DNA from 3 places in the Paenibacillus sp. FW101-FHT12H11 genome. Region 3 is predicted to be linked to each of the others. Evidence: riboswitches for the same ligand, from Rfam matches in the RefSeq annotation. Region 3 holds a riboswitch; each other region holds the start of a gene.
The links. Region 3 has a riboswitch for ZMP and ZTP ahead of rpiB (ribose 5-phosphate isomerase B). Riboswitches for the same ligand answer to the same signal wherever they lie in the genome.

Region 1 (9,912 bases), on a different contig from region 3:
ATGATAATAAAATGTCCCTTGGGCAACTCCTAATTTTTTGACGATATCACTAACAGCTGTTTGTTCATAACCCTTACTGCTAAAAAGCTCTAAAGAAGCATCTATCATTTCTTGCCGTCGAATCTCCGGCTTTTTGGATACTCTTGCCACGGATTTCATTCCTCTCGTTGAATCGCTAATATTATTGTATTGACTGACTGACTGCAAGTCAATATAATGAGAAAGCAATAAGATAACTGACTGATTGTCAGTCAAATAATAAAGAGGAGATGATATTAATGAAACTCAGACTAATCTTGTACGTGATCGGATTCAGTGCCTTTGCCGGATCTCTTGGGCAAAATTTATATACACCATTACTGGCCGAAATGCAGAAAAACTTACACACAACCAGTTACATGATGAGCTTGACTGTTTCTTTATTTCTGGTTGCTCTGGCTGTCATGCAGGTCATATTTGGTTCATTAGCCGATACAAGAGGCAGAAAAAAAATTCTCATACCGGCATTAATTGTTTACGCGGTAGCGTCCTTAGGATGCGCTTTTTCCCATTCCATCGGTCTATTTCTTGTGTTCCGCGTCCTTCAGGGTATTGGTTCAGCAGCCATTCCAGTGGTTGGAGCTGCTGTTATCGGCGATATGTTCCGTGGGAATGAATTAGCCAAAGGGATGGCGACTTATCAGCTAATGCTGCTCCTAGCGCCTGCCGTTGGTCCGCTTCTCGGTGGTATGATCGGAGAGAAATATGGATACCAAGGCGTGTTTCTCTTTTTAACAGCTATCATAGGATTGTTATTGCTAGCCAACATGAAACTATTGGTTGAAACAAAACCTCAGGGAGCGACAGCTAAGCCTTTTGCTTTGAAATCATTCGGTGTGATTTTTCAAAATCATCTTAGTGCAGTCGTCTTGATCTATGGTTTTGCACAAAGCGTTGTGTATTTAGTTTATATCGTATTTCTACCGCATATCTTAGGGAATCTTTATCATGTGGCCGCAGGTAAAATTGGAGTCATCCTATTGGCTATGTCCGCTTCCACCATTATTAGTATTAAAATCGGAAGCTGGATGCGGAATCAGCTAGGTAATAAACCGAGTTTAGTATTCGCATTTTTGTTACAATCATGTACAGTCATCTTGTTTGCTTTAACAGCACACTTTTCTCTGCCGATGTTAATTGGTGATGTCTGTTTATTTGGCTTCGCAATGGGGTTGACCGTGTCGCTTCCTGTGACCATTCTAGCTGAACAATTTCCGGAGGAGCGCGCGACTGCAATTGGCATATACAATCTGGTTCGTTATTTGGGGATGGCGGTAGGACCTGTGATTGGCGCTAGACTTTATTCGGATACGGATCTAAAACCCTTGTTCCTGACCAGCGGTTTAGCATTTCTAGGATTAGTCTTCATTGGCGCGGTATGGATAGGTTTGAAACGTGCAGTGGAACCAAGCTCTTCAATCGTAAAATAAGATAGATTGGAAAGCGGGGGCGCTTGACTGCGGTCCTATTTTTCGAAATGGCACCAATGGTTAAATAGGCGAATACCCTATCTTACAAAGAAGAGCAGGGAGGATTCGCCATGATACCCATGTATCCTTATTTCGGTTATGAGACACGATGCCGTCTGCAGCCGTTAACCTTTCCACCTCAACATCAAAACGTACAGCCCGGATTAGAATATTTGATGAACCCAATCCCAATTTCCGATAACCCTTCTTACAAAGGAAGCGGTAAGTTAGCCGGCAAAGTTGCGATCATTACAGGGGGCGACAGTGGTATTGGCCGTGCTGTGGCAATCGGATTTGCAAAAGAAGGTTCCGATGTAGTCATTGTGTATTTGTATGAAAAAGAAGATGCGCATGCAACTAAGCAAATGGTTGAGTATTACGGTGGTCGATGTTTGTTGATTGAATGCGATTTAAGACAGCCACTGGCCGCTAAAGCGGTTGTGAAACAGACCTTAGAGCATTATGGCCGGTTGGATACGCTTGTATTGAATCAAGGGGTTCAATTCCCGCAGGAAAGCATTCTGGATATTTCGGATGAACAACTGGAAGACACATACCGTACGAATATATTTCCGCTATTTTATATGGCGAAAGCCGCACTTCCTTCCTTGGGGCCGGGAAGTACGATCATCTCTACGGCTTCTGTTACTGCTTATGCCGGGGCTCCGCTGCTTGTCGATTATTCATCAACCAAAGGTGCGATCGTATCCTTTACAAGATCGTTATCTCTCCAATTAGTGAGTAAAGGAATTCGTGTAAATGCCGTAGCTCCAGGCCCAATCTGGACACCGCTTATCGTATCCAGCTACTCTGCGGAGTATGTGAAAACTTTCGGTATGGAAACACCGATGAAACGTGCTGGGCAACCTTTTGAGCTTGCACCGACCTACATTTATTTGGCTTCAGACGATTCGTCCTTTGTGACGGGGCAGGTGCTTCATGTGAATGGCGGCATTATGACGGAAACGTAAGAGTTGAAATTATTTTTAAGAACTGCCGCGTATATTGCGGCTTTTTTATTTCACAAAAAAATTCGCAGAAGGATATAGACGATTATGAAGGAATTAATTGTAAATGATTTTAAAGTAGGAGGTTTCACAATGTCTGTATCCAATCATACTTTTAGCGAAGACATTCCCTTGAAAGTGAATATGAATTATCAATTGTACCTTCCATATGATGATGGAATAAACCGAGACACAAAATACCCTTTAATCGTGTTTTTGCATGGTGTTAAGAAGCGTGGTGAAGATATTAGTTTATTAAATAACTATGGACTTACCTGGATAGCAGAAGGAAAAAGCGATTTTCCATTTATTATCGTTACCCCGCAGTGTCCTACAGGCTCTAATTGGGTACAAGAATTCCATGCTGTTAAAGCTCTGATAGACGAAATGATCATGAATTACCCTGTAGATGCTGAGAGAGTTTATTTAACTGGATTTAGTATGGGCGGGAACGGAACATGGGATTTTGCTTCAAGAGCACCTGAACTTTTTTCAGCCATAGTGCCGATTTCAGGGTGGTTTGAGCCGGGACAGGTAAATCTACTAAAGGATATACCCATTTGGGCATTTCATTGTGTGGACGATGATGTTGTTCGAGTATCCGGGACAGAAGATATGGTTAGATCGATAACAAAGACAGGTGGAAACATCAGAGCGACGTACTACTCCGAACTGGGTCACAGCCATAAAGTTATGGAAGAGACGTATAACAATCAAGAATTATATACGTGGCTTCTGAAACATAAGAACAGCAGTATTCGGAGGATAGGAGAATGAATGATTCGGATGTTTATCACATTGTTACTGGGAATAAGATGGCTCTGGGGCAAGTAATCAATTTTGATCGTGACCAGAAAAACACAGTATACCGTTTCTTTTTTGAAAAAGAACAATTAAATGCCAAAGGCGAAGACTTTATTCAAATTTTCAATGATCATTACACTAATGATGGCTTGAAACTTGATAAAGAAAATGCAGAAGTAGCTGTTAAGTATGTAGGGCAAACAATTAGAGCTATTAGAGAAGCACTAGTTGAGTTGGTTAGACTTCAAGAGTACCCTGAGTATCCTTCAAGATTGACATGTTTATATGCTGCGAAAAGTTATGAAGACGCTTTGAAATGGAAAAACATTTTTGAATCCTATCATCGGAAAGTTTTGCAAATTGTTAGGCTTCGGGTTAATGGAAGTTACTTTGAGGGCGATGGAAATCTATTGCCTAAGGAGGATGCGATCCCTTTTTCCTTAAAAATTGAACAAGCTAGAGAATACTGGAAGGGGAATGTGAGCAACGAACTTCCGGAGCTTTTGATTAATGGAAAAATTGAAGTTATTGAAATAATCGATGAGTTCCCCGCTTAAGGATTTACAAACAAACAGATTACATTCCCCTCAAATGGGTTAATAAATTGGGACCACAAAATGAAACCAAATGAAAGGTGGTTCCAAAATGAAAAAGAAAATCGTACTTGAACAAGCCGCTCAAGATTTCGTAGAAGTTACAGCTAATCCACCATTTCTCTTTGATTTAGGACCGAAGAAAGGAAGGGAAGCCGTTGACGAAGTTCAAGACGGCCCCATAACAAAGCCGCCTGTTGACGTCGAGAATGTAACAATCCCGGGAGGGCCCAAAGGGGACATCTCCCTAACCATTTTTCGTCCACAAAACATCACGGCTTCTCTACCTGTGATTCTCTACACCCACGGCGCAGGCTGGGTCTTCGGAAATGTCCATACGCATGACCGATTAGTTCGAGAATTAGCGGTTGGGTCTCAATCCGCGGTTGTTTTTACAAACTATAGCCTGTCGCCCGAAGCAAAATACCCGGTTGCAATTGAAGAAGTTTTTACAGCTCTAAAATGGGTTGCCGAGCATGGTCATGAAAAGAGACTGCAATCCGACAACATATCAGTTGCAGGGGATAGTGTCGGTGGTAACATGAGCGCTGCCATTACCTTAATAGCCAAAGAGCGCGGCGGCCCTCGGATCCGCAAGCAGGTTCTCTTTTATCCAGTCACTGATGCATCGTTTGAGACGGAATCTTATAAAGATTTTTCAACAGGATATTTCCTTCGCCAGGATGCTATGAAATGGTTCTGGGACCAGTATACAACTGATCCAGGGGAAAGAGCGGAAATAACCGCTTCACCATTAAGAGCTTCCATGGAACAACTGAAAGGACTTCCGGAAGCACTTGTGATTACGGCTGAAGCAGATGTACTAAGGGATGAAGGAGAAGCCTATGCGAATAAACTGAGAGAAGCCGGGGTTCGGGTAACAGCTGTACGCTTCCAAGGTACAATCCATGATTTCGTTATGCTCAATGACTTAGCGGACACAGCTGCAGCTAGAGGGGCTATTCTGCTTGCAACTGCATGGATTCGTGAAAGGGAGAGAAACGTATTATAATCGGACGTGCAGGAAATCTGAATACCTATACATGCATTAGGGGATTATAAAAAGTAAAACGATCCAATTGTATGGGGTATTCGGATGATTTTCATTGCTATGGCTGTATTATCTGTCCTTTCGGCATGGCGTTGGGGAGACTGGAGAAATTGGCAAAAATATCATGCAACAATGTTATATTTCTTGCTTGGAGACGTATTTTATGTTCTGCTGACAAAAGATTACCCGCTATGGCAGCACCAACCCATGCCGCCAATTGATAGTACGATAGGGACTGAAATATGCTGTTTGGCTGCATTTGCAGCTACAACGCTGATATTTCTTGGTTTATACCCCAAAGGAATTGCGAAGGCAGCATTATGGATAGGATTATGGGTCGTCATTTATTCCCTCATTGAGGTCATCTACATGTTTACAGGAGCGATCAAACATTTTCATGGCTGGACCATGCAGTATTCCGTCGTGTTCAATATCATCACGTTCCCCATGCTTCGTTTACATTTTAGTCGGCCAATCCTTACGTATGCGATTTCCATACTATTCGCTATTGGATTATTAGTCATATTCAAAGTTCCAATTAAATAATCCCAGAAAATAATCTTCCTCTTCATCTAGACGCCTTTATTTTTCCTTTGTATAATAAAGGGAAATTATGGTATGCGTAACTGGCGAAACGTAGAGGACTACGGGGGAGCGCATATGGCATATAGCCGATCGCCTGGGCAGAGCGTTTGATCCATTGGGTCAAGTGCTCTTTTTATTTCTGAGGAGATGATGTCGATGAAGAGGACAAGGCATGTCGGAGTTGTGCTGTACGATAAGGTAGATACGTTGGATTTTACCGGTCCCCATGATGTATTTGGGGTAGCCGGGTACTTGGGTAGTCATTTTCACGTTTTTACGGTAGCCGAAAAGGCTACTCCGCTGACTACCGTTAGCGGCATCACGATCACGCCACATTTTAGCTTTGATACTTGCCCAGCCATTGATATTCTCATCGTGCCTGGAGGGTGGGGAGCCCGAACAGAAATAAATAATTTACGTCTGATCAATTGGTTGCGAGAGGTGGCGAACAACGCTGAAATTGTGCTTTCGATATGTACCGGTGCCTTGTTGCTGGCGAAAGTGGATATATTGGAGGGGCTTCGCGTGACAACGAACCGGATGGCGTACGACCTTTTACAAGGCATGCTTTCTCCAGGTACGACGGTTGTGAAGGATGTACGGTATGTGGATAACGGAAAAATTGTCATGTCGGGCGGTGTAACTACAGGTTTCGATGCAGCGTTACATGTTGTAGCCAGGTTGTTCGGAGAAGCATTGGCGATGGAAACGGCAGCACGGTTGGAGTACCTCTGGCAGAGCAAACTGGACATTCGCAGAGCAGAACTGGCAGATGCTGAGTCAGTGCGAGAGCTTTTGGTACATGCCGCAAGGTGGATTGAGCGGACGCAGGGCTTTATACAGTGGCGAGAGGAGAGGTTTTCACAAGCGTATGTGTTCGATTTGATTCAACAGGATGAGTTTTTTGTGGCGCACATGGATGGAGAGCCCGTCGGCTGCTTTTCCATTCAATGGAGGGACGAAGAGATCTGGAGAGAACAGCACCATGAAAATGCTGGCTATGTACACCGATTGGCGGTCTCTCGGGACTATCCAGGCATGGGCATTGGCACGCGGCTGCTCAATTGGGCGGAAAGCTATATCAAAGAACAAGGGAAATCTTGGATACGCTTTGATTGTATGGGAGATAACGCGGCACTCAATAGATATTATTCCCGTGAGGGATTTGCGTTTTGTGGACGCTATGAAGCGCAAGGGTGGGCTGCGCACTTGTATGAACGGCAGATCCTTTAGTAAAATAAAATCTAGCAAAACATGTCACTTTCCTATTATCTTAGTGGCATTTAACGAAAGAGAGGAGAACGGCCATGTCATTAATAGAATTCGGTATTGTCGGCAGAGGGTGGAGAGCCGATTTTTATTTGCGGATTGCCAAAGCGCTGCCCAAGCATTTCGCCGTCCGGGCGATGCTAGTCCGTGACGAGGAACGCGGCAAGGAGATTGAAAAGGAGTGGGGTGTGAAAACCTATCGGGATATGGATTCTTTCGCTTCAAGCGGGTCACTTCAGTTCGCGGTCGTATGCGTTCCATGGGAAGCAGCGCCCGTCTGCACACTGGAACTGGCCGAGCGGGGAATTCCCGTATTGTCAGAGACGCCTCCAGCTAAGGACATTCCTACTATGATCGACTTGTACGAATCGCTGAAAAAGCTGAAAGGACGCGTACAGGTAGCTGAACAATACTTGTATCAGCCGATGCATGCTGCGCGAATTGCTTTTGTGAGATCCGGTAAACTGGGCGACATTTCTCAAGCGCAAGTCTCAGCTGCGCACGGTTATCATGGTATCAGTTTGATACGCAAGCTGCTGGGCATTGATTTCGAGAATGCCGTCATCATGGGACAGAGATTTACGTCGAATCTGGTGAAAGGCCCTGGGCGTAATGGACCTCCCGAAAGTGAAATCATGGCTGATTCTGTCCAAGATATCGTTACTCTTTCCTTCGGAAATAAGCTGGCACTTTTTGATTTTACTGGAGACCAGTACTTTTCTTGGGTTCGCAAAAATCGTATACTCGTTCGTGGAAACCGCGGAGAACTAACAGACGAAACGTTCCGGTATTTACGGGATTTCAAAACACCGATATACGGTGATCTTCGAAGAATGGATACTGGCCATAACGGGAACCTTGAAGGCTATTATCACCGAGGCATTACAGCTAATGATGAATGGGTATATGAAAATCCATTTGTTCCCAGCCGATTATCTGATGATGAGATTGCTATCGCTACGAGTTTAAATAAGATGGCGGACTATCTGCAAGGTGGGCCGGAATGCTATGGGTTGGAAGAGGCCATGCAGGATCATTATTTGTCTATTATGATGCAGGCTTCCATCGAGTCGGGAGAAGAGTTAACGACAACAACGCAGCCTTGGGCGCAAGGCGGTATAAATGCTTCCTCCTAAATGAACGGGTATTGGCGGGATCTTGTACTTACAGGAGGAGCATCCGTTTCTCAATGTCTTTGATGATGCTACCGATGCGACCGAATTGCTCACACGCTATCCTTACTTTCACACGGAAGAGCCCCTTCGAATCGAGGGAATTGTTCCACATTCTGATCCAGCGGCCAATCAGCAGGGTGTTGAATATGTCTGGAGCTACAGTTTCAGCAATATACTGAATGCCTTGATTGCTGCTGACCTGCGATTGGATTATCTTCATGAGTTTCCGTATGGGAACAACCAACGATTCCCTTTCATGGCACAAGGCGAGGACGGATGGTGGCGATGGAAAAACACCGCTAACCATATTCCCCTCACATTCTCGCTGCAAGCCACGAAAGGATGAAAAATAACAACATCGGGAAAAAGCTTGAGAAATCAAGCTTTTTTTATTTTTATACAGAGTCATGTTTCCCTGTAGCTCAGGTCGGATCTTATCGAGTTGTGTGAAAATGTTGTAAAGAGACCTCAGGTTGTTTATATAACCTTAAGGTGCACCAAATTCCCTGTTGACATTCCAACGTTATGGTAATTCATATCGGAATTCATCATGGAAGGAAATGGAGTGTGGTAGGCGTGAAAATAGGACTATTGAAAGTTGGGTTATCGCTTGCTTTATTCACTGTTCCCCTCAATGTTAAAGATGAGGAGAAGCCTAGACTATCCTTCCCCGTTATTAGCGATATACACGTACAGTCATGGGATAAGCAGTCTCAAGATAAGTTTGCAGACGCACTGCAGGACTTAAACGTTCTGAATCCGAGTTCCGATTTGCTTGTAATCAATGGAGATTTAACAAACGGAATGTCAGCTGACTATGAGGCATTAAATGAATTGGTGAAGTCAAATCCGCATCCGAAGAACATGGCTTGGACCATTGGGAATCATGAGTTCTATCAAGCATGGTTCGATCCAAACCGAGTATGGCGCGCAGAATTATTCCCAAATAAGGAGACGGAGCAGGCTTCCATATCCCGATTCTTACAGCTTACAGGTGAAAAACAAGTCTACTATGACAGGTTCATTCAAGGGTATCATTTCATTTTTCTTGGATCCGAGCAATATCGGCAATCCAATGAGGCGAATCTGGAAGATGCTTATTTATCCCAAAAGCAATTGGACTGGTTGAGCACGAAGTTGAGGGATGATGTAGATGCCGGTAAGCCGGTTTTCGTTTTTTTGCACCAACCTTTACCCAATAGTGTGGCGGGCACGCATTTCTGCTGTACGAATAACAGAGCGATCGTTCAGCATGAGGAATTGAAAAAAATATTGTCGGGTTACCCGCAGGTGATCTTCTTCTCCGGCCACACGCATTGGGAATTGAAATCCCCAGATACACTTGTAAAGGATAGATTCACCATGGTCAATTCATCGTCTGTTCAACAGCCATGGACAAACAACGGCAACGGCGGCGAAGTGGCGTTAGGCCCGGAAGAAAGCGAAGGTCTGTATGTTGAGGTCTACAAGGATAAAGTGGCAATTAAAGGACGTGATTTTTATCGTCACCGTTATATTCAAGAGGCACAATTCTTAGTCGCATTGGGGGGAAATGACAAAGAGACAGAACGCTTTCACATCGCGGAAGGATTGCCGCTAGCGGAGCTATTTCATTGGTTAAACATGCTTGGAAAAGACTGGATTAAAGGTTAGGAGGCGTATTGCCCTTTTTTGCAACTTCTGATAAGATGAACCTAAACTTATTAAATACATTTAATAAGTGATATTGTTTTTAATAGGAAAGGTTCTGATCGATATGACAAATGTCTTCAAGACGCCGAAAGAGCTAAACGAACCGTTAATCTACCGTATTCGCGCAGGACTCATCTTATTAGGAAGCGCAACAAAAGCGGAGCTCAGTCAGAGATTGGGGATCAGCTTTCCGACGATTAGCAAATTTATTGCTCAAATGGAGAAGGA
Region 2 (9,912 bases), on a different contig from region 3:
ATCAGCGTATTCCCATAATCGAAATGCATCGTCGGAGAACCGAATTTCTTATAGTAGATATCCAAGGTATTCTGGAACGCTTCATGATTACCCGCCAATACGAAGAACGGTTTAGAATCTGCGGCCCCGAAATACTTGTTGACGAAATCCGATGCTTGATCGTATTGCAGTTGAGAGCCATCATCTACGATATCGCCCATGTGCATGACTAATGAAGTATCATCCGCTGCAACCTTAGCGAACAATTTATCGGTAAAGGCGTTGCCTTGCGTATCCGGAATCAGCGAGATTTTGAAGTTATCTCCATCTTGCGGTTGCGGAATCGAGGCCACAGTCAATTGATCCTTATAAGTCGGCATGGCGTTCCCGGCTTTATCCCGAGCATTGATTCTCAAGGCATACTCGCCATTCGCTAAGTCACTTGTTGGTTCGGCATATCCCCAACCCGTGTTGGCGTCATAATATACAGGCAGGTCGATATTATTCATCTTAACGGAAATGCTTCCCGGATCTACTTGCGACTTGCTGTCCAATAGTTTGAACGTGACCCTCGGCGTCGGAATTTTGACCTTAACGTCCTTCGTAGGAGTTACGTCTGTCATCGTAGGAGCTTCCTCGTCCGGAGTCAAATCCACGTGATACGTTTTGTCGATATATGGAACGGATTCGTTAGGGGTTAACGCTTTGTCGTAGGCATCTACGAATACTCTGTAATCCCCTTGGGTTAAATTGTCTAACTTGAAGCTAAGACGACCCGTGGTTTTATCATACATGTAATCCTTATAATCCACGCCATTGATTTTAACCGTGATTCTGTTCTCGTCTACCCCGGAGAGACTATCGGTAATCGTCGTCGAGAAATCAAGGGTGCTGCTGAACAAGCCATCCGACGAAGGACTTGTCTCGGTAAACTCCGGACCGCTTGTATCTGTAACCTCGTCCGTATAAATAAATTTCATATCATCGAAATAGACCGTTCCGGAATAGGCCGGCTTCGATTTTGTTGTCTCAACCATATATACATAGTTAAGTGTAATCGGTAACGTCCAACCTTCTGGGAATGGAACTTCTAAATACTTCCAACCAACCCAGTTAATATCGTCTGTTTCCGTTGTTAGGTCAAGTGTTTTATCTGCTCCACCTGATGAATCTCTGAATATCGCCCTTAACCAAGGAGCCTTGCCGTCCCCATACACCCACATTCCGAATTTTTTCGGATAAACATCAGTCTTATACGTGGCAAGCATTTGATCCGCAAGAGCATCAGACCATTTCGTGCCCTTATACCAGTGCGGGATCCAGTTCAGCGTTCCGTTCGAATTTTTGTTTGTCCACTTGCTAAGGTCATAGTCCATTTTAAAACTTTTGCTTCCCGAATGCTTAACATCCGTCGAGATGCTCAAGTACGGGCTTGTTCCTGCGCTTCCCGCATATTGGGAAACACTATTATAACCGATTCCGCTTAGATGGTAACCTTCGATCGGGTACGTCTCGAAATTGTCGATGACCTGCTCTTTGATGCCGACTGTAACTTGTGTTGTTAACGCCTTACCCGCAACCGTTGCCGTAAGCGTTGCCGTTCCGTTACTATCGTTGGAAGTGACCAAACCGCTCTCGTTCACGGTACCGATACTGCCGGAAAGGCTCCAAGTTGCCACGGATGGATCGATGTAAACTTGTCCCCCGCTTGCATCGGTAGCGACAAATCCGAACTGCTTTTTCGCATTATTGTTCATAACTACGTTGGTGCTTGTCAAAGCTAGGGTAGCCACAGCATCCACGACCGAGACTTTCGCGCTCCCCTTCACGCTGTCGACTGTCGCGGAAACTTCTCCCGTGCCGGTTCCGGTATTCGCGATATAATGGCCGTTCGGGTCGACACTTCCAATGGTCGACGCCCAAGCTGCGGGACTGTTGCCGCTGGAGATCGGATTGCCGAATTCATCCGCCAAACGATAGGAGAAATCGTATTTCGAGCCGGTGTAGAGCGTCACGTTCTTATCGACGACCACGTTGCCGACCGTCGTGCCTTTCGTCGCCGTACTGACGAATAACAAGGAGCTGGAAACGAGTCTCGAACCATTGACATCGCTAGGTTGGCTTATCGTCACCGGACGATCGCTGCCCGCTTGGCGTACGATCATCTCCGTCGAACCGCCGCCGTCCAGATTAAGCGCATTGACGGCTCCCGCTTCTAATAAATATTTCCCAAGATCGGGAAGACCTGTTCCTATGCTCCCCGTATAGCTGGAGCTCGGCTTGTCTACGGTTACCACGACAAGGCTTCCGTCCGCCTTCAGGCCTAATGCCGTACGCGCGTTAGCGGCCGGATCGCCGGTCGTCACCGCTACGCCGTCACGAACAAGCCAAGCGTTAGAGGTGATTGAAGTCTCGATATTGTTGTTCAAAATATCTTGGTTCGCGGCATCATTGCCTACGTGTAAATCATATTTAAAGCTAACTTCGGCGTTAGTCTGCAATGCCTGGACGATAGGTTTCGATGTGCCTACGCCTTCCAGAACGACATAGTTGTCGGGAATATCAAAACCTTCCGTCGACGTTACGTTAACGACGGTTCCTGTGTATGTTTGCCCTGGATGAACGCCGTCGAAATTGTTGTTTACACGGATTAATGCGAACACGGACTTGCCTTTGTCGGTAGCGTAGTTATGCGTCATTTTACGCGTTTTCGTAACTTTGCTCGTATGGATGACTAAAGCGTTATTGACGGCTTGATTTCGGTTAAGCAGATTGACGTTGTAGACAGCCCCCGTAACCGTGAACTCTCCTTCAGCATGAATTTCTTTAATATCGGGCTTATTAGCGCTATCCATATAAAAGCTGATGCGATCGTTATCGCCCGGCGCCTGGCTTACAATCAGCTCGCCGTCCTTCATCATTAACCCTAGCGGATTTCCGGATGCCGGATCGATATCGTAAAAATCGCCGTCGACTCCCGCAATGACTTGATTGCCTTTCAAAATTTCCCGATTTGCCTGATCGCCGATTGTTTCCACGGCACTGATGGTATCGTATGCCTTGGCCGTGATGATCCTCGTGTTTGCATCGGCCGGATTAATATCCAGACGGTTAACGACGACGCGATTGTTCGGTTTATAGTAGTTATTGTATTCCTCCGTAGTAAAGTGGACGCCGGAGGATATTTTCTCGCTTCTCAGTACGTTGACGTCGCCCGGTGGAGCCGCATGGGCCGTCAAAGCGCCAATGTTTGATAAATTCAGTGCCGTCGCGAGTGCCAGCAGCATGGCTGGAATTTTTTTGTTTCTAATAATTCTTTTCATACTTCTCTCCCTTCAATCTTGTAAGACGATTACGAGCAGCTAGAAGAATTGAATATAGATGAAGCGCTTAATTTACCGAGCCCTACTTTTCCCTACTTCTTTTTCCCTCCTAACTAACCTTTTTACAATACGGTACTATAAGACTTAACAAAGTTTCGTTCAATACATTCAAAGGAAGAGAAACATGTTGAATTTGTAAAACTGAATGACGAATTTTCACATACACTCGTATTCATTTAGTCCTTTTTACGCAAAATCGAAGGGATAGAACGCTTGCGTTGGTCAATTTTTCTCATGTTAATTTTGCATATGCAGGATAATTTGCATGCTCATTTGTGACTTTTTATTGAACATATAAAGTTTATGTAAACTATTTCTTTGATAAAGGTGTGAAATTTCAAATGATAAAACCGCCTACTATTCACCAATATTTACAAAATAAAAAGGCTGTCCACAAGGTAATTTACCTTGTAAGACAACCTCTGTTTATTTCGTATTCCCTACTCCTTTACGGGCAACAGAAATCGCATTCTTCCCGCTCCTCTTCACCTCATACATGGCCTCGTCCGCCTTTTGCAGCAACCCTGTAAGATCCGAAGCATGGTCGGCGAATAGACTCACTCCAGCGCTAAAAGAAACGGGAATCGACTTCTTATGGATGCGAAATGGATTGGCAGAAAGCGGGGATAAGCGAGAATGTGCTTCCTCGTACACTTGCATGTGGGCCGAATCGAAAGGCATCAACAGGACAAATTCGTCCCCGCCGATTCTTCCCGCTAGATCTCCTGGCCTTGCATGCAGTTCCAACAAATCCGCGATATGTTTTAAATAGTCATCGCCAATCAAGTGCCCATGCGTATCGTTCACGGTTTTGAAATTATCCAAGTCTATTAAAATGAGTGCAAACGGCTCGCCCGCAGCTATTTTAAGGTTCGCATGCTCCTGCATGGCAGCCCGATTCAAGAGCCCCGTGAGTGGATCATGATAAGCCAAATGGCGATACTTCCTTTCCGACTCAACCAGCTGGCGTTCCGTAGCTTTCAGGGAGGTGATGTCCGTCATATTCAGGATGACCATCCCTTCCTCCGCCCCTTCGATATTCTCCATGCTGACAATCATATCCAACTGCGCCTGATCTTCAATGTTCAGTTTCATTTCCCACTGCCTATTCTTGGTTTCATTCATCTGAAACTCGTTCCACCGATCTTTGAAACTCGTATCATCGTAAAACGATAGACTTGAGATCACATCGATGCGCTCCATGTCTTCCGTAAGTAAGCCAAACAAACTCTTCGCGCGCGGATTCATCTCTTTGACAATCCCCGCTAGATCCAGAAGGAAGATTGCGGTCGGAGCGGATTGGAACAAGGTGTGAAACAGATCGCGGTAACTGGGCAAAAAGTCGTATTTCGTAATGAGCCTTCTAAGCGACACCACCCACAGAAGAGTTCCAGAAAAATAAAGAGCAATAGAAACTGAACTCGTAATAACGGCTAGAGACAGAACGAAAGTCACAATAAGTATCCAGGAAAAAAGCGATAGTAATCCCGCTAAAAGCCTTATGAGCATCTTTTTACGTTTCACAAGTTGGGTAGTCAGCCAGGCAATTAACAAAATACCTACGGATAATAAAATATAACTTCCTACAAAAAAAACCGCTAAACCAAGCATAAGTGGGCTTAAAGGACTAGGTCCATCTACCCTTGGCTGATAGAGATGTTGAGGACCAAAGATCAGCAGCATCAACGCCAAAGAAAGCAGTGGAGTTACATATATCCATAAGACAAATTGTCTTATTGTCGAACTCGTCTTACCCGCAACAAGCACACTAAGATGCACAAGGTTGCTAATCGTTAATAGCAGCATAGGAGCATTCCAAAAAAGCACAATCAAACTCTCATACTTCGGAAAAAGCGCTGTCTTGATATATTCACCTAGAAAATAAAAGAGTAATGAAAGCATAAGCAGCGAGGCCACGCGGTTCACCAGGTTTTGTTTATTCCGGGCATACATGGAAATAGCCATATAAAAAAACATGTAGGACGGTAATAAAATCGTCAGAAAATCAAGCGATATTTCGTTCATCTGGAAGTCCTTTTCATGGAGATTAACCCTATTATTTATCGTTTAATGTTATTCCAAATCTCATAAAAATACAACAACCCGAACGCTGGAAAAGTGAACGGGCAGCATGTAAATTAATGCTATCGGTGAGGGTCATACCAAGCTAAAACAGTGCTCCAGTTACTCCATCCATAATAAGAAACGCCTACATCCAATTGGGAAATCAAGATCTCTGCTTTGTTTCCATCCGGATTCGAGCTCCATACTTCCGCATGGTTTCCGTCTGAACGGATCCAGGTTAGTCTATTACTCTTCCTTAGCATGTACGGACCGAAGTCCCCGTTATTTTCCGGAGGATGTGTGAGCTGCTTCTGCTCTTTATTTGAAAGGCTCAGCTGATATAAAGCGGGAAGCGGCCATACAGCATCCTCTTTGGATTCCTTGGACCTAGAAACAATGATCATGCGATCGTTTTCCCATGTAAAATCACGATCCGCATATCCTTGAGGCGTATAAGAAGCCGGTTTCAGAGCGGGCAGATCCTTGAGCTTCAAATGCTTATTCTGCACGGCAACTCGGCCTTCCCCTGCAATATAGGCGAGCCTTGCCTTCGTAGGCGACCAGGCAAACCATTGCGGGTAGTGAAGCATGTTATCCAATTGCTGGAACTGTTCGCCATCCGAAGACAACACGCATAACGCATTACCGTCCGCCGACAAAGATGCCGTAGGATGCGCTATAAACGAGATCCACTTTTTATCACTGGACCATTTGAATACGCTTGTGCCAACAGCGAAAAAGCCAGGTGACTCCGTAGGAAGCGTATAAAAATGCTTACTCTTGTTGGGATCCATTTTGGCGTCGGCCGGAACCATATACAATTCCACATTCGTCCAACCGGATGGCCTGAGCTGAGCAGGTGAAGATACCAGAAATCCACTGCCATCAGGTACCCATGAGTAGTTATCCACACCCAGAGTTACATTCTTAAAGGGTTCCACTTTATCGCGGCCAATCTTTGTGGTATTCAGAACGCCATCTATTTTAAAAGCAAGATCATTCCTATTGGGAGACCACTGAAAATTGTCGCCGCCTGGATAGACGCGATTATGTTTTTTCGCCTCCAAGCTGTACACCCATATCTCATGCTGCTGTTCTCCTAGGGCAAGTGAGTAGGCAATGAACTTTCCATCTGCCGACCATTTGGGCTCGCTTACCTTTTGATGTAACGTAACTTGCAGCTCCTTATCGTCTTTTTTGACCCATAGATCGCCGCCGCGCACAAAAGCAGCTTGTATAGATTGCTTTGGTTCAGCATATCCGACATTAGCGCATAAGACTGAAATCACCAGGCTAATGAACAACATTTTAATTTTCATCGGTTGCCCCCTTTTCAAATCGTTCAGAAATATTTTTAGCAGGTTGATCCAAATTATTCCTCAAGGGAAAACAACAAAAAAACGCTTAACAACTCCCTCTGGCCACTGGCCCGAAGAGCAATTAAACGTTTTTCATTTCCAATAACCGTATCTTACCAAAAGCCTGTAATACAAATTGACTAGGCTATATGCAAGTAGATAGGATACAAAGGTCCAACCAATATTCCAATGATTGCTGTATTCTACTTTCCCAAAAATAAACGCCAAATATTCCAGCGCAGTCGTAGCCAAGCAAAAACAGCCTATTTTCAGAAGTGTATACCGATTATTTTTTCGAATCCAATAAATCAAATAACCGGCCATAACGGGATAAAGCCCAATATCAAGCGGCAGTGCTGAAAGCGTCTCATCATTCTCAATCAAAGGGGTGAAATCCCAAAAATCCAAATAGTACCCTGTATCGTTGATTAAGCCAGATATCACGACAGTAATTGGAAAGATGAATAACACAATAGTTCGAGACTTTCTATACAAATAAATGCCAAACACCCAGGGGATTAAAAAGCCTGCAATAATGTTAAATAACATGATTTCACCTCTTTACTCTAGATCCACTAGTATGACCAGTTGTTGGTGAAAATATGATGTTTACAAAACTTGCAGGCTCGGGGCGCTCTACGCTTGTCGCTTGTTAGCTATGTTTTCAGCCGCATCGACCGTATGTTTGAGCAAGGTTGCAATGGTCACTGGACCAACCCCGGCAGGAACCGGTGTTATAGCCGAAGCCACCTCACAACAAGCCTCATAATCAACATCACCAACGTTTCCTGGATTGTAACCTGCATCTAAGACAATTGCGCCTGGTTTTAGCCAATCACCTTGAACAAAGCGGGGTTTACCCACGGCAGCTACAACAATATCTCCCAGACGCACGATATCGGCCAAATTCGTTGTTTTCGAGTGGCAGGTCGTAACGGTTGCGTTCTTATTTAGCAGCATTAGTGAGACGGGTTTGCCGAGAATTGGACTTCTTCCAATAACAACAGCATGTTTGCCTTCGACCTGAATTTCATAATAATCTATAATGGCCATAATCGCCGCCGGCGTACAGGATGGGAACTCGGCAAATCCAAAAGCATTTTGAGCAAATCCCAACGTCGTGACGCCATCGACATCTTTATCGATATGAATCGCCTCAAAAGCTGCTCTTTCATCGATATGCTTCGGGACCGGGTGTTGCAACAAAATCCCATGCACGCTGTTGTCATCATTAAGCTTGTGAATGGCTGCAATTAACTCCTCCGTCGTCGTGTGTTCAGGAAGAACTACACGAATGGATTGAATCCCCAGTCGCTTGCACGCGTTTCCTTTCATCCGTACGTAAGTCGCCGAAGCAGGATCGTCGCCGACCAACACGGTCGCTAAACAAGGAACGATGCCTTGATCGGACAAGTTTTTGATTCTGTTGTTCAGTGATGCCTTCATGGCGTCTGCGACCCGGTTACCATCCAAGATTAATGTTTCTGCTGACATTTCCATCATCCCTTTTGAGTAAATTTGAAACGCAAAAAGGTAAGGGGATATCCCCTTACCTCTGCCCAGGCGTACGGCTGATTATCTGTGTGCTCCCTCATGGTTCCCCATGTTCCGCCAGTCACACACAGTTACTTGTATGAAAACATAATAACAACTATAGCGATAGTTTTCAATGCTCTCTTCCAATTCGCCTGCAATAAGCTTCCAACTCATCGAATGAAAACTTGTAGAAAGTTAAATCATTCACAACTGATGAGTGAAATCCAGGCAAGCTGCTCCACCTAGAAACAATTGACTGTATCTCCTTATTGTCAGTAGAACTCCAGAACTGGAGCTGCTTTACGTCTGGGTTACCAGCTTTAATAAGGCTCAATAACGCCTCAAAACCACGCAGAAATAACGGTGTACGCCGATAGTGTTCCAAAATAAAGGCAATCTCGACCTGACAAATCTCTCGATCTTCATAATCATTTGCCCCTGTGCCGTACACGAAGCCTGCCGCACCTACGATATCGTAAGTCTCATCGTGGATAATCAGCATGGCATGCCCGAAGTGTAGCGGACTGCCCATGAAAGCAAGCTTCATCGCGAAAGGGTACGGCAAGTTTAAACAGGCTTGCTGCTGAATCAAAAAACGGATGTAAGCTTCGAAATCCATCTCGAACTTACACGTGCGGAATTCGAAACCCATTAAACCGGATTAGCTCGCAAATTCTCGTTGTCCTTGACGATTTTACCGAAACCGCCGCCTTTTTTCGTATCTTTATTAATGCTTGGTGGAATTACGATCATGCATAACGCCTCCTTATCAAGGGTAGTTGTCTGTCATATAGATATTATACCTTTATGAATTTATCTAAGAAACCCCTCAGATTGTTAATTTTGACACCAAATTTCATTTGTTTCCCTAATTCGCTATCCGCTTCCTGGCTCGTGTCCGCAAATCTCGCATACAATCTACATAAATATACATTGTCTGCAAGCGCTGCGAATCTCACTTCCTGAACGTCCGGATTGTCGGACATAATCTCGCTTACCAAGAAACGCAATCCCTTAATGAAGAGCCTTGATCCTCGATACGCACGGTCGGCTATGGCCATCTCTACAAAAGCGATGTGCTTATCTTCGTAATCGTGCTCTGGTGTCCCAAGGTAATAAGCACTTGCCGCAATAATACGCTGTTCGTTTTGATCCACCACCTGAATCAACTGACCATACTTGATGAACGAATACAACATCGTTATCGTGTCGGTGGCCGAATACGATGGATGCATATCCCGCCGGTTTTCCAGAATGAACAAACTCACTTTAGCCAAATCATCATCAGTGACGCAACGTTTGTAAATATTAACCGTCATAACGTTAATCTTCACTCCTTCCGCAACGAATCCTCTACATGCGGCTTAATAATGTCATCTGCAACGTTTGTAAAATTTGTGGATACTGTGCCGTCAACCGGTGAAAAGCCTCTCGTCTGACCGATAGCAGTACCGCAGGACTCAGTGCCTTCACTGTTGCATTCCTTAGCGTGTTGCGGAGCAGGGCAACTTCCCCGAAATGATCGCCATCCTGCAGAACGGCAACACGTATCTCGCCTTTGTCCTGGATATTTTTCACAATTTCAAATTTGC
Region 3 (9,912 bases):
AAGTCTGCGGCTAATCAGTAGCCTACAGGCTTTTTTTTGCGTTCCAAGTACTATATAATAAGAAGGATGATTTTCGAAAATTAAGGAGTTGTAACTACGATGGCTTTGAAAGCAGGTATCGTCGGTCTACCGAACGTAGGAAAATCGACATTGTTTAATGCAATTACACAGGCGGGGGCAGAATCTGCAAACTATCCGTTCTGTACGATAGATCCGAATGTTGGGGTAGTTGAAGTACCGGACGAGAGATTGCACAAGCTGGTAGAGATGATTGTCCCTAAGAGCATTGTTCCGACAGCCTTCGAATTCGTTGATATTGCGGGTTTGGTGAAGGGCGCGAGCAAAGGCGAAGGGCTTGGAAATAAATTTTTGTCGCACATTCGTGAAGTGGATGCCATTGTGCATGTTGTCCGTTGTTTTGAGGATGATAATATTACGCACGTCTCCGGTAAAGTAGATCCGATTGGCGATATCGAGACGATTAATCTTGAATTGATTTTGGCTGACATTGAGTCGGTTGAGAAAAAAATCGAGCGCTCCCGCAAGAACCTGAAAGGCGGCGACAAGAAAGTTGTTGCTGAGGTTGAGTGTTTGGAACGCATCAAGGAAGCTCTTTACAACGATCTGCCAGCGCGTAGCATCGATTTGAGCGACGATGAGAAGCTGCTTGTTCGCGACCTTCACCTGTTGACCATGAAGCCGGTTCTTTATGCGGCCAATGTGAGCGAAGACGAAGTATCAACAGCGGATGAGAATCCATTTGTTAAAATCGTTCAGGAATACGCGGCGAAAGAAAACAACGAAGTTGTTTCGATCAGCGCGAAGGTGGAATCCGAGATTGCTGAGCTCGAAGATGAAGAAAAAGCAATGTTCCTCGAAGAGTTGGGACTTCAAGAGTCCGGCTTGAATAGATTGATTAAAGCAGCTTATCGCAAACTTGGCTTGTATACGTATTTTACAGCTGGGGTGCAGGAAGTAAGAGCTTGGACGATCCGCAAAGGAACGAAAGCTCCTCAAGCGGCCGGTGTGATTCATACCGATTTCGAGCGTGGATTTATTCGCGCCGAGGTTGTGTCTTATACGGATTTGGTAACGGCGGGTTCCATGAATGGCGCGAAAGAAAAAGGGCAAGTGCGTCTGGAAGGTAAAGAGTACGTAGTGAATGACGGCGACGTTATGCATTTCCGATTTAATGTTTAAGGAATAAAAAATAAAGAAAGGAGTGATCCGTTATGTTGGATCGACTTCAGTCCATTGTGGACCGCTATGATAAATTAAGTGAGCTGCTGTGTGACCCGGATGTGACGAGTGACACGAAGAAGCTTAGAGAGTATTCGAAGGAACAATCCGATCTTCAGGAAGCCTACGATGCTTATAATGAATATAAGAGCGTGAGCGAGCAGCTGGCAGACGCGAAAGCGATGCAGAACGAGAAGCTGGATGATGAAATGCGTGAAATGGTGAAAATGGAGATCGAAGAGCTTAGCGAGCAATCGGCTAATCTGGAAGAACAACTCAGAATCCTCATGATGCCAAAAGACCCGAATGACGACAAGAACGTCATCGTTGAAATTCGTGGAGCAGCAGGCGGCGATGAAGCTGCGTTATTCGCAGGCGACCTTTATCGTATGTATACCCGCTATGCGGACGCGCAAGGATGGAGAACGGAAATTCTCGATGCTTCCGTGAACGATTTGGGCGGATTCAAAGAGATTATTTTCATGATTACAGGAAAAGGCGCTTTTAGTAAGCTGAAGTTTGAGAGCGGAGCGCACCGTGTGCAGCGTATTCCAGTAACAGAATCAGGCGGACGTATTCATACCTCCACTTCAACAGTTGTAGTGATGCCTGAGGCGGAAGAAGTTGAGATCGTTATTAATGACGCGGATATTCGCGTAGATACATTCTGTTCGAGCGGAGCGGGCGGTCAGTCCGTTAATACGACGAAATCAGCGGTTCGCGTGACTCACGTGCCTACGGGCATTGTGGCAACATGTCAGGACGGCAAATCGCAAAACTCCAATAAGGAGCAAGCGCTTCGCGTACTGCGTGCACGAATTTCCGATAAGATTCGAGAGGAAGAGGAAGCGAAATACTCAGGCGAGCGTAAAAGCAAAGTCGGTACAGGTGACCGTTCGGAGCGCATTCGCACGTATAACTTCCCGCAAAGCCGGATTACGGATCACCGGATTGGTTTGACGCTTCACCGACTAGATACAGTGCTTAACGGTGACATGGGAGAAATCGTGTCGGCGCTAACGATTGCCGCCCAGTCGGATGCTTTGGATAATGGGGAGCAGGCAATGTGATGCCGACTGCCTCGAAGACGATTAGAGAAGCCTATGTAGAGGCTTCTTCTTTTTTAGGGAAGCTGGGCGTAGCGGAGGCGGCTTCCTGTGTGGAGCTGTTGCTGCAGCACCTATTGGGCTGCAGTCGAACTGAGCTGCTGTTCCGCTTCCAGGAACAGTTTCCTGCCGAGCTGGAGGCCGCTTGGCGCCAGCTAGTAGAGAGGAAGGCCGCGGGTGAGCCGGTACAGTATGTAATCGGCGAGCAGGATTTCTACGGCCTTACGTTTGCCGTTAGCCCGGCCGTGCTGATTCCGCGGCCGGAGACGGAGCTGCTCGTGGAGGCTTTGCTCCGCGAGGGCTCGCGTCTGTTCCCGCAAGGCGCTCCGCTCCTTGCGGATGTTGGTACCGGGAGCGGTATCATCCCGGTGACGGTGGCTCACGCGCGCCCAGACTGGCGCGTGGCGGCCAGCGACATCTCCGCGGCAGCGCTGGAGATGGCCCGCACGAACGCGCAGCGCCATGGCGTGGCTGCGCGGGTGGAGTGGCTCGAGGGCGACCTCCTCGAGCCTTATATTGAGCGCCGGATCGCTCCGGATATACTGGTGTCTAACCCACCGTATATCCCTGATGGCGAGCTCCCGGCGCTGATGCCGGAGGTGCGGCTGTTCGAGCCGCACACGGCTTTGTTCGGCGGTGTCGAGGGACTCGACCTGTACCGCCGGATGGTTGCGCAGCTGCCGCTGCTGCCGCGAATCCCGACCGTGGTCGGGTTCGAGGTCGGCATCGGGCAGGCGGAGGCTGTGGCGGCGATGCTGCGCGCCGCCGCCGATTGGGGAGAGATCCGGTTCGTGCCGGATCTGCAGGGGATTGATCGCCACGTGATCGCGATCCGGCCGCGGGAACAGTAGGGGCTTGTTTTTGTATCCAGTGGTGGCGTTAATCTTGATATTGGGTAAGGGAACAATGGTCCGCTATTCTCCATTAAAGTTGCATTTTCCACCCTGGTACAGGAACTACAGTCCGCTATTTTGCCGGTTTCGCTCGATTGACGCTCCATAGGGATTAAATAAGACCCTATAGTTCCGTTCAGAGAGGGAAACAGCCCGTTTTTCCCAAAATAGCGTTCTCTGGTTCCGCTAAAGATAGGCCTGAGCGTGAATTTGTTAATTGTCAGTTAACAGAATCCCAACTCTATCAAATCTACCAAATTTAAATAGATTGCTAGGTTTAGCCTCTCCTCTTTTTGCCTATACTGGCTAGTAGAAGCGAAGGGAAAGGGGCTTTTCCTCATGGTAAAAAGAACGGATCGCCATTCATTCAAGCACTTATTATTCGTGGCTTTTGCACTTATTGTTATGATAACTAGTTGGGAATCCAATCGTACGAATGCGGCGGTTATTTCGCCTACCATACCGGAAGAATCTATTCGCCTGCGTATTCTAGCAAACTCGGATTCGGCGCAGGATCAAGCACTGAAACGCGAAATTCGCGATGCGATTATTGAGCGTATGCAGGGTTGGGTTGTTGGCCCGCATTCCTTGGATGAAGCAAGAGCGGTAGTATTGGCTCATTTACCGGAGTTCGATGAGCTTGTCGGACAAATGATTGAAGCTCGTGGCTACAGCTACACACATACGGTTGAACTTGGCAAAGTCCCTTTTCCTACGAAAATGTACGGGAATGAAGTTTACCCTGCAGGTGACTATGAGGCGCTTCGTGTAACGATTGGCAGCGGGGAAGGCCAGAATTGGTGGTGCGTGTTGTTTCCACCGCTTTGCTTTGTAGATTCTGTTTCAGGAGAAGCGGTGGCAACCGCCGCTGTTGTAGCGAAAACAGAAGGCCAAGACAAATTGAAAACTTCGTCTACACCTGCACCTACGGCAAAAGACAGTAAAGTGGCCCAGCCAACGGTCAAGCAGAAAGCAAGTACGGACGTGCAGCCTGTTATGGCTGATGCGACTGAAGACACGCAACCTAAAGTCAAGTTTTTCTTCTGGGAAATGACCAAAAAAATCGTTTCATGGTTTAGTTAACTTGATTTCATTTTGGAAGTAAGGATGATAGATCGTGACAAAGTACTGGAAAGTAGACCCGGATAGGGTTGGTAACAGGGGTGAAGAATTATCAGATGCCGCAGCGCTTTTGCGGGGCGGGGACACCGTAGCTTTCCCTACGGAAACGGTATACGGGCTTGGTGCTGATGCTACGAATACCACAGCGGTAAAGCGTATTTTCTCAGCTAAAGGACGACCGTCGGATAATCCGTTGATCGTCCACATTGCGGATACGAAGCAGCTCTCAGATCTCATTGAGCCTGATAGTGTCACGCCTGACCATCATAGGCTTATGGAGGCTTTCTGGCCTGGCCCTCTTACAATCGTGCTGCCTGTAAAAACAGGCGGCATTTCGCCGTTGGTGACGGCCGGTCTTACTACGGTTGGCATTCGTATACCTGATCATCCTGTGGCCTTGGAGCTACTTCGAAAAGCAGCGCTTCCTATAGCAGCCCCAAGCGCCAATAGTTCTGGCAGACCGAGTCCAACGCTGGCGTCACATGTGCGAGAAGATCTGGACGGTCGAATCGGTGGGATAGTGGATGGCGGCGGCACGGGGGTCGGTGTTGAGTCGACGGTGATTCAGCTTGCAGATGGTGAGCTGTATATTTTGCGTCCAGGCGGCGTTACGGCAGAGCAGTTGCAGTCCGCCCTGCCGGCTATTCGAATTCATGAGCCTGAGCGGGAAGATGTGCAAGTTTCAGAAACGCCTCGTGCTCCGGGGATGAAGTATACGCATTATGCGCCAAAAGGATACATGCATATTGTATCTGGAGACAATTCTGAAGCAGTGGCTGAATGGATTCAGCGCGACATTCAAGCCGCTAAGGAGCGGGGGGAATCGACGGGGATCCTTACTTTTGAGGAAAGGGCTTCTCTATATGAAGCTGATTTGGTCATTGCCTGCGGCTCGTTAGCGGAACCGGATAAGATTGCTCAGGGGCTGTACGCAGCATTAAGGCAATTTGATCAGCAAGGGATTCAGTACATTGCTGCAGAAGGCTGCCCGGAAACGGGGATTGGTCAGGCCATTATGAACCGTCTGCGCAAGGCAGCCGGTCACCGGCTTGTACGTGTTTAGCTAGCATGATTCCCTGTTTGTCCGCATATCTTGGTTAAGAAAGCGGACAAGGGGGACAGCACTTATGCTCGTAACTGGCGTTGAATTTGGGCAGCTTATCACCATCTTCATCATGGCGATAGCCTTGGGTTTGGATGCTTTTTCCTTAGGAATCGGTATCGGCATGAAGGGGATTCGCTTGTTGGATATTTTAAAAATAAGCACGGTGATCGGTATTTTTCATATCATTATGCCGTTAATGGGCATATTTATGGGACAATATGTTTCGCTTCTGCTTGGCAATGTGGCCACTGCTGCGGGCGGATGTTTGCTCATTCTTTTAGGCTCCCATATGGTGTATAGTTCGATCCGTGGAGAAGAAGCAACCTCTTTTGATCATAGATCTTTATGGGGTCTGACGATTTTTGCGCTTAGTGTAAGCATAGATTCGTTTTCAGTAGGTGTATCCTTAGGCATGTTTGCGACGGATATCCTGCTAACCGTGCTTGTATTTGGTTTGTTCGGCGCGCTGCTATCCGTAGCTGGTTTATTGGTTGGCAGACGGGTGAACGGCTGGGTTGGCGAGTATGGAGAAGCGTTTGGCGGGCTAATTCTGCTCGCGTTTGGGATCAAGTTTTTGCTATGATACAATAGAGGCGGAGCAGGCTCTGCCTATGTTTATGAAGAAAGTTTTGTTACCGCAAAATTCAGCCCATGCTTACGAGAAAGTTTTACTACGCAAAACTCAGGCCCATGCTTACGAAGAAAGTTTTGCTACGCAAAACTCTAAGGAGGTTCTCATGTTGCGAATTCTATTTGTCTGTACAGGAAATACGTGCCGCAGTCCATTAGCCGAAGGTTTGCTGCGTATCAGGGTGCACCAAGAAGGACTTGCGGCAGAAGTTCGTTCAGCTGGCGTATCCGCGATGACGGGCGCTCCGATCTCCCGAAATAGTGCAACGCTGCTGCAAGAGGCAGGGTTCAAAGAGCCTATTCGTTCATTAGCGATACAGGAGTCTGAAGTGAAGTGGGCAGATCTCATTTTAACGATGACGATGGGGCATAAACGTTCGGTTATCCAGCGGTATCCGGGCGCGATAGATAAGATTTTTACACTCAAAGAATATGTAGAGGACGATCAGCGCATCCTTCAAGCGATTGAGGAGAGAGAGAAGTTGGTCACGGAGCTTCAGCTTAAGCAGGCTCTTTCACAAACAGTAACCGTTGAAGAACGAAATCGGATTTATCTGTTGGAAGATGCCATCCCGGATTATGATATTTCTGACCCGTTCGGAGGCCCTATAGAGGTTTACCGGCAAACAGCGAATGAAATCAGCGGGAGTTTAGATAAATTGGTTAAGAAGCTGCGCGAGCGGAAAGAGGATTCGCAGTCTGGGAAATGATTTGCGAAAGACATCTTTACACCTCGTGCATAATGCGATAAGATGGATTCATCAAGCAAGACTCAATGTAACTGGCGACGAGTGGGAGTAACCACAATGGAGCATTGAGCTATACGGCCGGTCGCCTGGGCAAAAGAGCAACGCGCTATTTCTAGCGTGTCCGCTCTTTTTTTCGTTTTCTGGTGGACTTTGGGATATAATAGAAGGGTCGAATTCGAACAAGCAAAGGAGCGTTCTATCCATGAAAATTGCGTTAGGTGCGGATCATGCAGGCTATCGTTTGAAAGATGTTATTATTCCTTTTATTGAATCCTTGGGCCATCAGGTCATAGATTATGGATGCAGCTGTGCAGATTCCGTTGATTATCCGGATTATGCACTCAAGGTTTGCGAAGATGTGGTTTCCGGGGAAGCCGACAAGGGAATTCTGATCTGTGGAACAGGCATCGGGATGTCGATCGCTGCGAATAAGGTTCCAGGCATCCGTTGCGCGCTGGTTCATGATCTATTTTCTGCTAAAGCCACACGGGAGCACAATGATACGAATGTACTTGCTTTAGGCGAGCGTGTCATCGGACCGGGTGTTGCCGAGGAAATCGTGAAAATTTGGCTGGAAACAGAGTTTTCCCAAGGTGTCCGTCACCAGAACCGCATTAACAAGGTGCAAAGCATCGAAGATCGCTTCGCGATTCATCCATAAGGGTGGCCACCATGACAAATTCCATACTTCACACGATTGCAGAAGATTTGGAAGCAAATCTTCGCGAGTTGGTAAAGGTGGGCAATCTACGGCCAGGTCACATTCTGGTCATTGGTACAAGCACGAGTGAGATTCTCGGTCATCGGATTGGGACGTCGGGGACGTTGGATGCAGCTCGGCCGATTTTTGAAACGGCGCAGCGCATTAGCCGCGAGTTCGGTTTGCACTTGGCTTTTCAGTGCTGCGAACATTTGAACCGCGCGCTTGTCATTGAGGAAGATCTTTTCGCGATCTCCCCTCAGCTTGAGCCAGTGTCGGTTATTCCTGTGCCAAAAGCCGGAGGTTCAATGGCCTCCTACGCGTACCGCCACTTCGCGAAGCCTATAGTCGTCGAGACGATTCAAGCGCATGCCGGAATCGATATTGGCAGTACGCTGATCGGGATGCATTTGCGGCGGGTTGCTGTGCCTGCACGGCCGCCCGTGCGGAATATGGGTCATGCTTATGTAACCATGGCCTTTACACGGCCTAAATTGATTGGTGGAACAAGAGCTGTCTACACACCTGAGGCTGCCGAGCAGCTCTATCAGCAAGCCGCGCCAGATGCGGATTGCTAGGTTAACTTATAGATATAAATTATCTTTTAGGAGGAATTCCATATGACAAACTTTCTAAGTAAACAAGATCCGAAAATCGTAGAAGCTATGAATCTAGAACTTGGTCGTCAACGCGACAAAATTGAGCTTATCGCTTCTGAGAACATCGTCAGCCAAGCTGTGCTTGAAGCGATGGGTACAGTACTGACTAACAAATACGCAGAAGGTTACCCGGGCAAAAGATACTACGGCGGCTGCGAATACGTAGACATCGTAGAAGATATCGCTCGCGACCGCGCGAAAGAGCTTTTCGGAGCTGAACATGCGAACGTTCAACCGCACTCTGGTGCACAAGCGAATATGGCTGTTTACTTGGCAGCTCTAAACCCTGGTGACACTGTTCTGGGTATGAACCTGGCACACGGTGGTCACTTAACACACGGCAGCCCTGTTAATGCTTCCGGTATTCTTTACAATTTCGTGGCTTACGGTGTAAGTGAAAAAGACTTCCGTATCGACTACGACGATGTTCGTAAAGCGGCTTTCAAACATAAGCCTCGCATGTTAGTTGCTGGCGCAAGTGCTTACCCGCGCACGATTGATTTCGAAGCACTAGCATCCATCGCTAACGATGTAGGCGCATTGTTCTTCGTTGACATGGCGCATATTGCCGGTCTAGTTGCTGCTGGTTTGCACCCGAACCCAGTGCCGCATGCACATTTCGTTACAACTACAACGCACAAAACGCTTCGCGGTCCTCGCGGCGGTATGATTCTTACGCGCAAAGCTTGGGCAGCTGCGATTGATAAAGCTGTATTCCCTGGTTCCCAAGGCGGTCCTTTGATGCATACGATTGCTGCAAAAGCCGTTTCCTTCGGTGAAGCTCTGCAACCGGAATTCAAAACTTACGGTCAAAACGTCATCGACAACGCGCAAGCATTGGCGACTGCACTGACAGCTGAAGGCATTAACCTTGTTTCCGGCGGTACAGATAACCACTTGATGCTGGTTGATCTGCGCAACCTGAACATCACAGGTAAAGATGCTGAGCACGTACTTGACGAGATTGGTATCACAGCGAACAAAAACGCGATTCCTTTCGACCCAACAAGCCCGTTCATCACAAGCGGTATCCGTTTGGGCACACCGGCTGTAACATCCCGCGGCATGGGCGTAGAAGCGATGCAAACAATCGCGAAAGTGATTGCAATTACATTGAAAAGCCCGAAAGATGAGGCTGTTCTTGAGAAAGCTCGCGGCATGGTGAAAGATTTGACGGCGCAATATCCGTTGTACGCAGGTTTAACTTACTAATCAAAATAGAAAGGGCTGCCTCAAAGGGTCGTTAATGACCTTTTGAAGCAGCCCTTTTTTTATACTACTGCATGACGCACCTTCTGCTCGGCTTCCTTCAGGCTCGGCAGTATGGACGCCAGCAAGCCAATTCCCGCGACGCCGGTCAGCAGAATAAACAGCGCCATGGCCGCGGATGGCAGAAAACCGCCAATGATCATGTTTAGTCCGCTAAGCATAATGGCAACGCGATTCGTCATGCTGCTGAGCGCCATATAGGAGCTGCGGGCGTGGTCGGGGACAAGCTGTACAAGCAGCGCTTGTTTTAAAGGCACATAGGTCAACTCACCTATGGTGGCAACGAGCATTAACAGCATAAGCATGATTGGCTGGCTGCCGAATACAAGATATGTATAGCCGGCTACGTTCAGAAACATGGCGAACAACATCATCCTGGTGTCGGAATTTCCTTTGAGCAGCCGCCCAACAAAGAGGGAAAGCAGCACGACGGCGAGTGT

Region 1: linked by a shared signal. The riboswitch ahead of AC3WTJ_RS16680 (GNAT family N-acetyltransferase) and the one ahead of rpiB (ribose 5-phosphate isomerase B) in region 3 are both predicted to bind ZMP and ZTP.
Region 2: linked by a shared signal. The riboswitch ahead of AC3WTJ_RS25500 (bifunctional 5,10-methylenetetrahydrofolate dehydrogenase/5,10-methenyltetrahydrofolate cyclohydrolase) and the one ahead of rpiB (ribose 5-phosphate isomerase B) in region 3 are both predicted to bind ZMP and ZTP.

The regions. Positions count from the first base shown of each region.
Region 1 is NZ_JBYTCO010000005.1:530-10,441, forward strand. Features, by position in the region: gene AC3WTJ_RS16645 (TetR/AcrR family transcriptional regulator) at 1-150, opposite strand, end outside; gene AC3WTJ_RS16650 (MFS transporter) at 279-1,469, shown strand; gene AC3WTJ_RS16655 (SDR family oxidoreductase) at 1,580-2,479, shown strand; gene AC3WTJ_RS16660 (carboxylesterase family protein) at 2,564-3,292, shown strand; gene AC3WTJ_RS16665 (DUF2441 domain-containing protein) at 3,289-3,876, shown strand; gene AC3WTJ_RS16670 (alpha/beta hydrolase) at 3,965-4,924, shown strand; gene AC3WTJ_RS16675 (CBO0543 family protein) at 5,009-5,509, shown strand; ZMP/ZTP riboswitch at 5,576-5,655, shown strand; gene AC3WTJ_RS16680 (GNAT family N-acetyltransferase) at 5,705-6,781, shown strand; gene AC3WTJ_RS16685 (Gfo/Idh/MocA family protein) at 6,856-7,953, shown strand; gene AC3WTJ_RS16690 (hypothetical protein) at 7,976-8,338, shown strand; gene AC3WTJ_RS16695 (metallophosphoesterase family protein) at 8,569-9,645, shown strand; gene AC3WTJ_RS16700 (ROK family transcriptional regulator) at 9,749-9,912, shown strand, end outside.
Region 2 is NZ_JBYTCO010000008.1:237,070-246,981, forward strand. Features, by position in the region: gene AC3WTJ_RS25480 (S-layer homology domain-containing protein) at 1-3,302, opposite strand, end outside; gene AC3WTJ_RS25485 (sensor domain-containing diguanylate cyclase) at 3,789-5,387, opposite strand; gene AC3WTJ_RS25490 (TolB family protein) at 5,507-6,745, opposite strand; gene AC3WTJ_RS25495 (CBO0543 family protein) at 6,878-7,333, opposite strand; gene AC3WTJ_RS25500 (bifunctional 5,10-methylenetetrahydrofolate dehydrogenase/5,10-methenyltetrahydrofolate cyclohydrolase) at 7,421-8,278, opposite strand; ZMP/ZTP riboswitch at 8,335-8,413, opposite strand; gene AC3WTJ_RS25505 (hypothetical protein) at 8,451-8,939, opposite strand; gene AC3WTJ_RS25510 (hypothetical protein) at 9,118-9,639, opposite strand; gene AC3WTJ_RS25515 (ABC transporter transmembrane domain-containing protein) at 9,674-9,912, opposite strand, start outside.
Region 3 is NZ_JBYTCO010000017.1:48,323-58,234, reverse strand. Features, by position in the region: gene AC3WTJ_RS35740 (PilZ domain-containing protein) at 1-21, shown strand, start outside; gene ychF (redox-regulated ATPase YchF) at 100-1,200, shown strand; gene prfA (peptide chain release factor 1) at 1,233-2,309, shown strand; gene prmC (peptide chain release factor N(5)-glutamine methyltransferase) at 2,309-3,196, shown strand; gene spoIIR (stage II sporulation protein R) at 3,578-4,321, shown strand; gene AC3WTJ_RS35715 (L-threonylcarbamoyladenylate synthase) at 4,353-5,423, shown strand; gene AC3WTJ_RS35710 (manganese efflux pump MntP) at 5,488-6,048, shown strand; gene AC3WTJ_RS35705 (low molecular weight protein arginine phosphatase) at 6,203-6,805, shown strand; ZMP/ZTP riboswitch at 6,863-6,943, shown strand; gene rpiB (ribose 5-phosphate isomerase B) at 7,047-7,505, shown strand; gene AC3WTJ_RS35695 (TIGR01440 family protein) at 7,517-8,122, shown strand; gene glyA (serine hydroxymethyltransferase) at 8,165-9,415, shown strand; gene AC3WTJ_RS35685 (MFS transporter) at 9,475-9,912, opposite strand, start outside.